3 regions of the Luteibacter sp. PvP120 genome follow, and region 2 is predicted to be linked to each of the others. Evidence: predicted binding sites of a transcription regulator. Region 2 holds the regulator's gene; each other region holds the start of a gene.

Evidence for each region. Region 2 encodes FliA, which starts transcription of late flagellar genes. Its sites were predicted from a motif close to TAAAGTTTNNCNNNCNNNGGCCGATAA; they were not measured.
Region 1: the regulator FliA is predicted to act here: its motif matches at 1,530-1,556, upstream of ACVKN3_RS04355 (methyl-accepting chemotaxis protein).
Region 3: the regulator FliA is predicted to act here: its motif matches at 2,007-2,033, upstream of ACVKN3_RS08015 (GGDEF domain-containing protein).

What each region holds. Positions count from the first base shown of each region.
Region 1 covers NZ_JBSRXP010000002.1:104,980-108,253, forward strand. Annotated here, with positions in the region: gene ACVKN3_RS04355 (methyl-accepting chemotaxis protein) at 1-1,418, opposite strand, end outside; gene ACVKN3_RS04360 (hypothetical protein) at 1,788-2,219, shown strand; gene ACVKN3_RS04365 (hypothetical protein) at 2,462-3,274, shown strand, end outside.
Region 2 covers NZ_JBSRXP010000005.1:82,196-85,469, forward strand. Annotated here, with positions in the region: gene flhF (flagellar biosynthesis protein FlhF) at 1-759, shown strand, start outside; gene ACVKN3_RS11665 (P-loop NTPase) at 829-1,704, shown strand; gene ACVKN3_RS11670 (RNA polymerase sigma factor FliA) at 1,701-2,432, shown strand; gene cheY (chemotaxis response regulator CheY) at 2,489-2,890, shown strand; gene ACVKN3_RS11680 (protein phosphatase CheZ) at 2,901-3,274, shown strand, end outside.
Region 3 covers NZ_JBSRXP010000003.1:163,655-166,928, forward strand. Annotated here, with positions in the region: gene ACVKN3_RS08000 (S9 family peptidase) at 1-452, opposite strand, end outside; gene ACVKN3_RS08005 (GNAT family N-acetyltransferase) at 535-828, opposite strand; gene ACVKN3_RS08010 (CorA family divalent cation transporter) at 932-1,909, shown strand; gene ACVKN3_RS08015 (GGDEF domain-containing protein) at 2,172-3,239, shown strand; gene sodC (superoxide dismutase [Cu-Zn] SodC) at 3,240-3,274, opposite strand, start outside.

The DNA of each region.
Region 1 (3,274 bases), on a different contig from region 2:
ACCTGGCCGATGCCCTGGCTTTGCTCCGTTGCCGCCGCGGCGATCTCGTTGACGAGATGAGTGACCTGCTGGATGGCCACACCCATGGAGTTCATGTTCTCGCCCACGTCGCTCGCCTGATTGACGCCTTCTTCAATCAGGTCGTTCGAGGCACCAATCAGTGCTTTGATCTCTCGTGCAGCCTTCGTGGAATTCTGGGAGAGGATTCTTACCTCGCCGGCAACGACAGCGAAGCCCCTGCCATGCTCACCCGCACGTGCCGCTTCCACCGCGGCATTCAGAGCCAGGAGGTTGGTCTGGAAGGCAATGCCTTCGATCAGCGTGATGATGTCGTTGACCTTGCGCGAGCTATGGCGAATGTTACCCATGGTGCCCAGCATCGTATCGAGCGATGACGCACTCTTCTTCGACAAGTCGTTCATGCTATCCGCCAGCTGGCTTGCCTGACGCGTGTTGTCGGCGGTCTGCCGGACGGTCTCATGCAATTCGGTCACGCTGGCAGCAGTCTCTTCCAAAGAAGCGGCCTGCTGTTCGGTTCGCGATGAAAGGTCTTCATTGCCCGCTGCAATTTGAGCCGACGCGCTGCTGACCGACTGGGAGGCGACGTTTACCGAGACGAGCGCTTCGGACACCCGTTGCATCAGGCTGTTGAACGCCCGCGCCATGGTGCCTATTTCGTCACTGCGGGTTGCATCGGCGCTGACTGTAAGGTCGAGGCGCTCGCTTGCAACCGTCATGGTGTTTCCGATATCCCGAAGACTTCTGCGCACCCGAAGAATGGTGACCAAGGCGAAGAAGCCAAGCAGCAAGATGGTGGCCGAGACACCCGCGGCAATACCCCAGACGGTCTTGCTGAAGATGCTGTGGTTGGTGACGCGCAGGTCCTCGCCGATCTCGATGTTGATGACAAGCTGTTTCTGATAGTCCGAAATGAGCTGGCGAATCGCACTACCAATACCGTCATTGCCTTCGACAAGGGGAAGACTTACTGCATCGTTATGTGCCCGGGACGCGGCCAGAAAGGCAGGCAGCTTTTCTTCGACCTTTCGGATGTTGTCAAAAGCCACGTGCGTCAGTCGTTCGTCTTCCGCGCTCGAAATGTCGTTCGCTAGGTAGTACTTCGTCAGCTCCTTCAGCCCTGATATCTGGTGCTGGATGCGCGCTTCCACGTCTGGCAGCTTCTTGTCATCTGTCTGGCTTTGATGCACGTAGAGAAGAATAGAAAGTTCGTTGCTCTGATCTATCAGTTTCCCCAGATCCTTGATCGAGGGAATAGCATTGACCTGGACATATTCAAAGCGAGATTGAAAGCCGGAAGTCACCGTGATAGCGACAATACCCAATGCAATGAGCGCGGCAGAAAAGAGTGAAAACGTAATCAACAGTCGCTGCGTGACACTCATGTGGTTCTTTTTCATTTTGGCAATTATCTTTTAGAAGTGCTGGCACTGCCCTTTCCGAAAAAAGTGGAAGTTACCGATTTAATAGAGGCAAAATCCGTTGCGGTTGTCATGCTTGATATTCCTCGGTTATCGGCGCGCGGTAACAAATATTGAGGGTGAATCGAAAGATGATGCGGGGCACTCATGCATGGGCGGCATTCGACGCCAAATGCGACGAATACCGCATAGATGTCTCGTTCGCACTTTATAAATTGCGCAGAGGCGCACTGACGACCGGTGAATTCACAGAAATTCGACAGGCTTTGTAACCGTCGTTTACGTGGATACACTCCATTGCACTCAGGCCGGAGAGTCATTCCCATGAAGCACCTACGCTGCGTGTCCCTGCTCGCCCTGTCGCTGCTCGCCTTGCCCGCGTTCGCGCAATCCGATCGCGAAGTCGTGGAAAAGATGGTCACCCGCTCCGCGAACGTCTGTCCGGGCCATAGCGCGGATCGCACTACGCCTACCGTCACGGCCACGCCCGTCGGCGCACTCCGCGTCATGCTCGAGCGCGGTTTGGTGATGTGCCCCGATCGTCGCCTCGATGCCGACGCACCCGCCGTCTTTTACGGCCGGGTCGGCGTATTCGAGTGGAACCCGGAAGTGAAAGGCAGCTCGGAGGTGATCGTGAAGCAGATCGACGCGATGACCCGTAAGGATGCGTATCCCTCGGACACCCTGGTGTGGAACACCCAGGGCGTGGAGCTGAAGCAGCGTACCGTGCCCGCCTTCGAGGCCAAGCCCGGTGCTGCGGTGCTTTATCACGTGGAGTGATGGCTTTTAGTCCTTTACACCGGATGATGCCGCTTGTGCTCGTTTTTTAGACTCGGCGATCCCGGGCTCGCCAGGTGCGGATGGCACCTGGGGTCCGCCCTGCGCGGATGGTGCGATACCTGACGACACGCCGTCCACACGAGGCGCTCACGGGCCTCAGGACACTGTCACCGCACACCACCGGATCGCCCTAAAGAACGACGCCGGCTCATCTCATCTGGCCGATGGCCAAAAGGACTTCCATGAACACCATCCGCTCCGAATCCGGCTACAACGCCCCCGTAGGCTCCCGCATTACAGAAGGCGACGTGGCACTTATCCGTCGTATCTCGTGGGGGTCGATCTTTGCCGGCGTCATCATGGCTGTGGTCATCCAGCTCGTCCTCAGCCTTATTGGCGCAGGCATCGGCTTCAGCACAACCGACGCAATGGCCCATGATTCGCCCGATGCCTCCAGCGTAGGCATCGGTGCCGCGGTCTGGTGGGGCGTCAGTAGCGTACTGGCCCTGTTCACCGGCGGCTGGGTCGCCGGACACCTTGCGGGTGCGCCCGGGCGGACGGACGCCATGCTCCACGGCCTCGTCGCCTGGGGTCTGGCCAGTCTTCTGGGCGCGTACCTGGTGGCCACCGCTGTCACGTCCATCGTGAAGGGTGGGGCCACGGCGGCCGGTGCAGTCGCGACCGTGGCCGGTAGCGGTATTGCCGCCGCCGCGGGTCCCGTCGTGGACGCAGCGAAGAATCAGCTGCAGGAAAGCGGCATCACGATGGACTCGCTGAAGGGCCAGGCCCAGCAGCTGCTGGCGCAGACGGGCAAGCCCGCCTTGCAGCCCGACGCGCTCAAGCAGCAGGCCAACGGCGCGGCCAACCAGCTCAACGACGCGGCGCAGAACCAGGCCAACGGCGACACGGGCGAAGACGTGCAGACCGTGGCGCAGCGCATCATCACCTCGGGTAGCGACACCGTGCAGCAGGCGGACAAGCAGGCCCTGGTCAACGTGGTGATGGCACGCACCGGTGTGTCGCAGCAGGAAGCCGAGCAGCGGGTGGACACCTGG
Region 2 (3,274 bases):
CTGCCGCCGGGCATGACCCCGGAGCAGGCCCGTTACCTGCCGCTGGGCATCCTCTCGCGCAACATCCGCACCAGCGGGCGCAACGCCGACACGGCCGGCAGCGCAGTCACCGCGCTGGTCGGCACCACCGGCGTGGGCAAGACCACCACCATCGCCAAGCTGGCCGCCCGTGCGGTGCTGCGTCACGGCGCATCCAACGTCGCCCTGATCAGCGCCGACCAGTACCGCATCGGTGCCGGCGCGCAGCTTGAACATTACGGCCGCCTGCTGGGCGTGCGTGTCTACAACGCCCACGACGCGCAGAGCCTGCGCAACGTGCTGCTGCAGTTGCGCGGCAAGCACACGGTGCTGATCGACACCGCCGGCCTGGCCGGCAATGACCCCAAGCTGCAGCAGCAGTTCGAAACGCTGCGCGCGATGACCGAAGTACGCGTGTGCCTGGTGCTCGCGGCGAACGCCCAGGCGCAGGCGATCGACAACGCCGTGCGCGCCTACGCGCCGCTGTCCCCGCAGGCCGCGATCCTGACCAAGCTCGACGAGGCGCCGCTGATCGGTGGCGCCCTCTCGGCCGTCATCCGGCACGGCATGCCGCTGGACTACACCACCGACGGCCAGCGCGTGCCGGAAGACATCGCCTCGGCGGACGCGCGCAAGCTCGTCTGCCTTGCGGCCCAACTGGTCAGGCAGCGCAACGACGAACCGGACGACGCGATCCTCGCCGACCGTTTCGGCTTCGCCGCCACGCCCGCCCTCGCCTGACCCCGGAACTGAAGTAACGTGACTACGGCATCCGCATCCGCACACCCTTTCACGGCAGTGAATTCCTTCATGAGCACACACGTCGATTCCACCCAGGCCGCCGGACTCAACTGGCTTGCCGACCGTCGCCCGACCCGCAGCATCGCGATCGCGGGCGGCAAGGGCGGCGTGGGCAAGACCACGGTGGCGGTCAACCTGGGCATGGCGCTGTCCATGGGCGGGCGCGACGTGGTCCTGCTGGACGCGGACCTGGCCATGGCCAACATCGACGTGCTCCTCGGCCTGCAGCCCACGCGCCACCTGGGTCACATGCTCGAGGGCGAGTGCCGCATCGAGGACCTGATCCTCCATGCCAACCACGGCTTGAAGGTGATCCCCGCCACCTCGGGCGCGCGCCGCATGGCGCAGCTCCCGAACATCGAGCACGCCGCGGTGATCCGCGCGTTCGACGAATACCCCGTGGCCCCCGAATACCTGATCGTCGACACCGCGGCCGGCATCTCCGACAGCGTCTCGATGTTCGCCGCCGCGTCGGACGAGGTGGTGGTGGTGGTCTGCGACGAGCCGGCCTCGCTGACCGACGCCTACGCGCTGATCAAGGTGATGAGCCGCGAATTCGACGTCAACCGCTTCCGCATCGTGGCCAACATGGTCCGCCACGCCCAGGAAGGCCGCCAGCTGTTCGAGAAGCTGGCCCGCGTGACCAATCGCTTCCTGGACGTGTCCCTGGACTTCATGGGCATGGTGCCGCACGACGAGTACCTGCGACAGGCCATCCGCCGCCAGTCGGCCGTGGTCGACGCCTGGCCGAGCAGCCGTTCGGCCGTGGGATTCAAGAATCTTGCCCGGTCGGTCGATACATGGGGTGAACCCGAACCCCGGGTGCAGGGCCGCATCGGCTTTTTCGCCGAACGGAACCACATGGGGGGAGGGCTGCCACTGTGAGTGTTGCAAGCGAATACCTTGAAGTAACAAAGGTTTCGGCCGACCAGCTGGTCAGGACGCATGCCCCGCTGGTGCGCCGGATCGCCTATCACCTGATGGGTCGCCTGCCGCCGAGCGTGGATGCGAACGACCTGATGCAGGCCGGGATGATCGGGCTACTGGAGGCGGCAAGGAATTACTCGCCGACTCGCGCGGCCAGCTTCGAGACCTATGCGGGAATCCGCATTCGTGGCGCCATGCTGGACGAACTGCGCAAGACGGACTGGACCCCGCGCTCCGTCCATCGGAAGCTGCGCGAGGTGGCGGAGGTAACGAGACAGATCGAGAACGAGACGGGTGGCGACGCCGAAGACGCGGAAGTGATGAAGCGGCTGGGCATCGACGCCATGGAGTACAACCAGATCCTGGCCGACGCGGCGAGCGCGCGGTTGCTCAGCCTGACGGCGCCGGAAGGCGACGAAGGCGCGGCGATCGACGTGGCGGACCCGGACGCCGCGGGTCCGGAAGGCAACTTCGAGAAGAACGGCCTGCGCGACGCGCTGGCCCATTCGATCGACGGTTTGCCGGAACGCGAGAAGCTGGTCATGTCCCTGTACTACGATGAAGAGCTCAACCTGAAGGAAATCGGTGCGGTGCTGGGTGTGAGCGAGTCGCGGGTGTGCCAGATCCATGGCCAGGCCCTGATTCGCCTCCGCGCACGCATGTCGGGTTGGAAAGACAAGCAGTGACGGCATCGCGGTGCCGTCGCCGGTAAAGAAAAAAGCGTACGAGGCGGAGAGCAGTTTTGGACAAGAACATGAAGATCCTCGTGGTGGACGATTTTTCCACCATGCGGCGCATCGTCAGGAACCTCCTGGTCGAGTTGGGTTTCACCAACACGCTCATCCAGGAGGCCGAAGACGGCAACGCGGCGCTCGCGCTGCTGCGCGCGCAGCCCATCGACCTGGTCGTCACCGACTGGAACATGCCCAACATGACGGGCATCGACCTGCTTCGCGCCATTCGCGCGGATGCGGCGTTGAAGTCCATGCCCGTGTTGATGGTCACCGCGGAAAACAACCGCGACCAGATCATCGCCGCCGCGCAGAGCGGCGTGAACGGTTACGTGGTCAAGCCCTTCACGGCGGTGACGCTGAAGGAAAAGCTCGACAAGATATTCGAACGACTTGCCGCGGCAGCGGGCTGAGGGAATGACGATGAACACGATGCTTTCCCCCGGCCAGGACGTGGCCCCCCAGTTGCGTGAACTGCTCGATGCCGACGACTCGGCGGCGTTCGAGAAAGCGCTCGACGACCTGATCCGCAGCCGCGAGCAGCACCTGTTCCTGGCGCTGGGCCACCTCGCGCGCGACCTGCACGAATCCGCGCGTCGCCTGGCCTCCGACATCTCCACCGATGGCGTGCCGGGCAACATGAGCGATGCGCGCAAGCATCTGCGTGATGTGCTGGAAATGAGCTCCACGGCGGCCCATCGCACGCTGGACTTCAGCGAGAAGCTGCGTCCGCAGGCTCAGGCGCTGGCCAAGCAGGCCGATGAGATTCTGGTGCTGGATCACGCCGATCCGGCGTT
Region 3 (3,274 bases), on a different contig from region 2:
TAACCGGTAAGGTGGGTCAGCCGCTGCGGTGCGGCCTTGCGCGAGGTATCGACGACGTAGATGTCGTTCTGCTTGCCCTCCCCCACGCCCGGGCCCTTGCCGGCGCAGTCGGAAAGGAAGGCCAGGTGGCGCGAGTCGGCGGCCCAGGTCACGCCGACCTCGCTGCACCCCTTCGACGCGGTGATCCGGTGCGCATGGTGGCCTTGGGCGTCGGCGATCTCCACCACCGGCTTGCCGTCGGTCTTGACCGCCCAGGCCAGCTGCTTGCCGTCGGGCGACAGCGCGACGGACTCGATGGTGCGGACCTTGCCCAGCGCGTCCAGGATGCCGGCGATCCGCGCATCGGTGGGCGACGCCGCCTTCTTGCCCGGCGCGGAGGCGGTATCGGCGGCGGCGGAACCGGCATGGACGATGGCAAGTGCCAGGGCGGCGGCGATCCACTTCGTGCGCATGCGATTACCCGGTCTGTGAGTTAAACGTGAAAACTATCACGACACCCATCCACCGGGGTAGGCATGCGCCTACGTGACGTGCTCAACCGCGCAGCAGATGGGCGTACTCGGGATGACGCTTGAACCAGGTGTCGGCGTAAGAACATGCGGGAACGATCTTCCAGTGCCTGCCCTCGGCAAAGCGCACCGCGAACAGCGTCAACGCCGCCGCGATGCCGCGCCCGCCCACCGGCGAGGGAACGCCCGTATGGGTGATGGTCATGGCGTCGCCTTCCAGGCGGTATTCCACCTCGCAGGTGTGCCCGTCGACCACGGCGGTGAAGACCTGGTTGGCGGCATCGTGGGTAATGGCCAGTGGCTGGGCGGTGTCGCTCATTGCATACTCCGGACGGAACAAGGTGCCGACACTTTCGCACTCCGTGGATGGGCGCGGCGTTAAGGTCGCGCCCCACTGGTCAGGCCACAGGATCGACACGCGCGTGCTCATCATTCATGAACACGGCCGCAAGGCGGCCATCCACTGGACAACCGGCATGGACGTGCCCCGGGCGCCGCTGTGGATCGACCTGCTCGACCCCAGCGACGACGAACGCCGATGCGCCGGGGCGATATCCGGCCTGCGCGTGCCCGATCGCGGCGATGTGGACAACCTGGCCCTGTCCAGCCGCATCCGTACCGACGACGACGCCATGTACCTGTCCATCCCCTACTTCGCCGACGTGGATCACGCCGTGCACGACGGTGGGGGACATCGGCCGTCGCCGCTCGGCATCGTGGTAACCGGTCGCCTGCTGATGACCCTGCGTTTCCACGATTCCCCCGCCTTCGACCTGGCCAGCCGCAGTTGCGACGAGCAGCGCTGGGAATCCAGCGGCGACGTGCTGGCCACGTTGATCGAAGCCATCGTGAACCTGGCGGCCAAGCGGATGGAAGACGTCTCGGCCGACCTGAAGAAACTCTCCGACCGCGTCTTCACCACCGAGCGGCTGGGCACCCCGGCCCTGCGCGACTGCATGCTGGAAGTGGGACGGCTGGAGGGCGAGCAGGCGCGCAATCGTTCCTCGATGCTGGGCGTGCAACGCATCGTGTCGTTCGTGCGGGCCAAGCAGCCGGAATGGATATCCGACCAGGTCGAAGTGCGGCTGCGCGTGGTCGACCACGACCTGCGCACGCTGGACGAGTTCGACGACCAGCTGACCAACAAGCTGCAGTTCCTGCTGGACGCCAGCCTGGGTTTCATCAGCACCGACCAGAACCACGTGATGAAGGTGCTGACCGTGACCTCGGTGGCGACCATTCCGCCGGTGATCCTGGCCGGCGTGTGGGGCATGAATTTCAAGCACATGCCGGAACTGGACTGGACGTTCGGCTATCCCATGGCCATCGGGATCATCCTGCTCAGCATGCTGCTGCCGGTGCTGTTCTTCAAATGGCGCGGGTGGCTCGAGGGCGATTGAACCCGACACACCCCGCCCTTAACCCACGCCGCCCTGCATGTGAAGACGTCAAGACGGACCCTCGTCACACTTTCACGCATCGGGCCTGTTTTTACCCTAAAGTTTCCGGCTTGGGTGCCGTTATCCCTCCCTGAGGATAAGCCCGGTATCAGCCGGTCGAACGACACGGGGCGCCGCCAGGCCGCCCGACTCGGGGGAGGATGTGCTCGGTGCTAGTCAGTAACCACCATCGCGGACACCATGTCGCGCCGCGGGATACCCCATGAGGACACCCTGGCACGCCCTCGCGGGCGGCTTTCCCGAGACGCGCCTGCTGGCTTCGGTGGCGGAGTTCACCCACCATCGCGACATCGACGCACTGGACCACAGCCTGGTGCTTTCCCTGGCCGAACTGGTGCCGGTCAACAGCGTGACGCTGTGCAAGCGCGGCGAAAGCCTGCAACAGCCGATCGAATCGATGGTGGTGTGCTCGCGGAAGACTGAAGGCGGTTTCGTCGTCGACGCCCTGGAGCCCCCGCGCGAGGGCGACCCGGTCGACAGCATCGTGTGCGCCATGGAAACGCTGGAAGTCGTCAGCGACGTGACCGACACCGGCGACTGCCGCCTGGTGATTCCCATCCAGCGTGAATCCTCGGCCATCGGTGCGCTGATGCTGGAGGCGAACGATTCACTCGACGCCGTGCGCGTCATGATCGAAGGCTTCGCCCGTATCTACGGCAACTACATCGCCCTGCTCAACGAGAGCGAGCGCGACAAGCTCACCGGGCTATACAACCGTCGCAGCTTCGAACAGCGCCTGCGCCGCCTGCTCAAGCTCAGCCGCCAGCGGGCCCGTGCCGCGGTGGGTGGCGAGGACGAGCGTCGCGGCCGCGACGACGATAGCAAGATCTACCTCGCGATCCTGGACATCGACCACTTCAAGCGGATCAACGACACCTACGGCCATGTCTACGGTGACGAAGTCATCCTGATGCTGGCCCAGCTGATGCGAGCCAGCTTCCGCCAGAGCGACGTGCTGTTCCGCTTCGGCGGCGAGGAATTCGTGATGCTGATCGCCGCGGAAAACGAAAACGTGGCGCACTACGCGCTGGATCGTTTCCGCCAGTTCATCGCCGACCACGCGTTCCCGCAGGTCGGCCATGTCACCGTCAGCATCGGCTACGCGCGCATCACCGAGAACGACTACCCCGAGATCGTGCTCGACCGGGCCGACAAGGCGCTCTACTTCGCCAAGGAAAACGGCCGCAACGGCGTGCACGGCTACGAAAGCCTGGCCGAACGGGGCCAGCTGGCCCCGCCGGTGGCGCTGGGCAGTATCGACCTGTTCTGACTAGGGCACCACACCGCAGGCGATACGCGCACCGC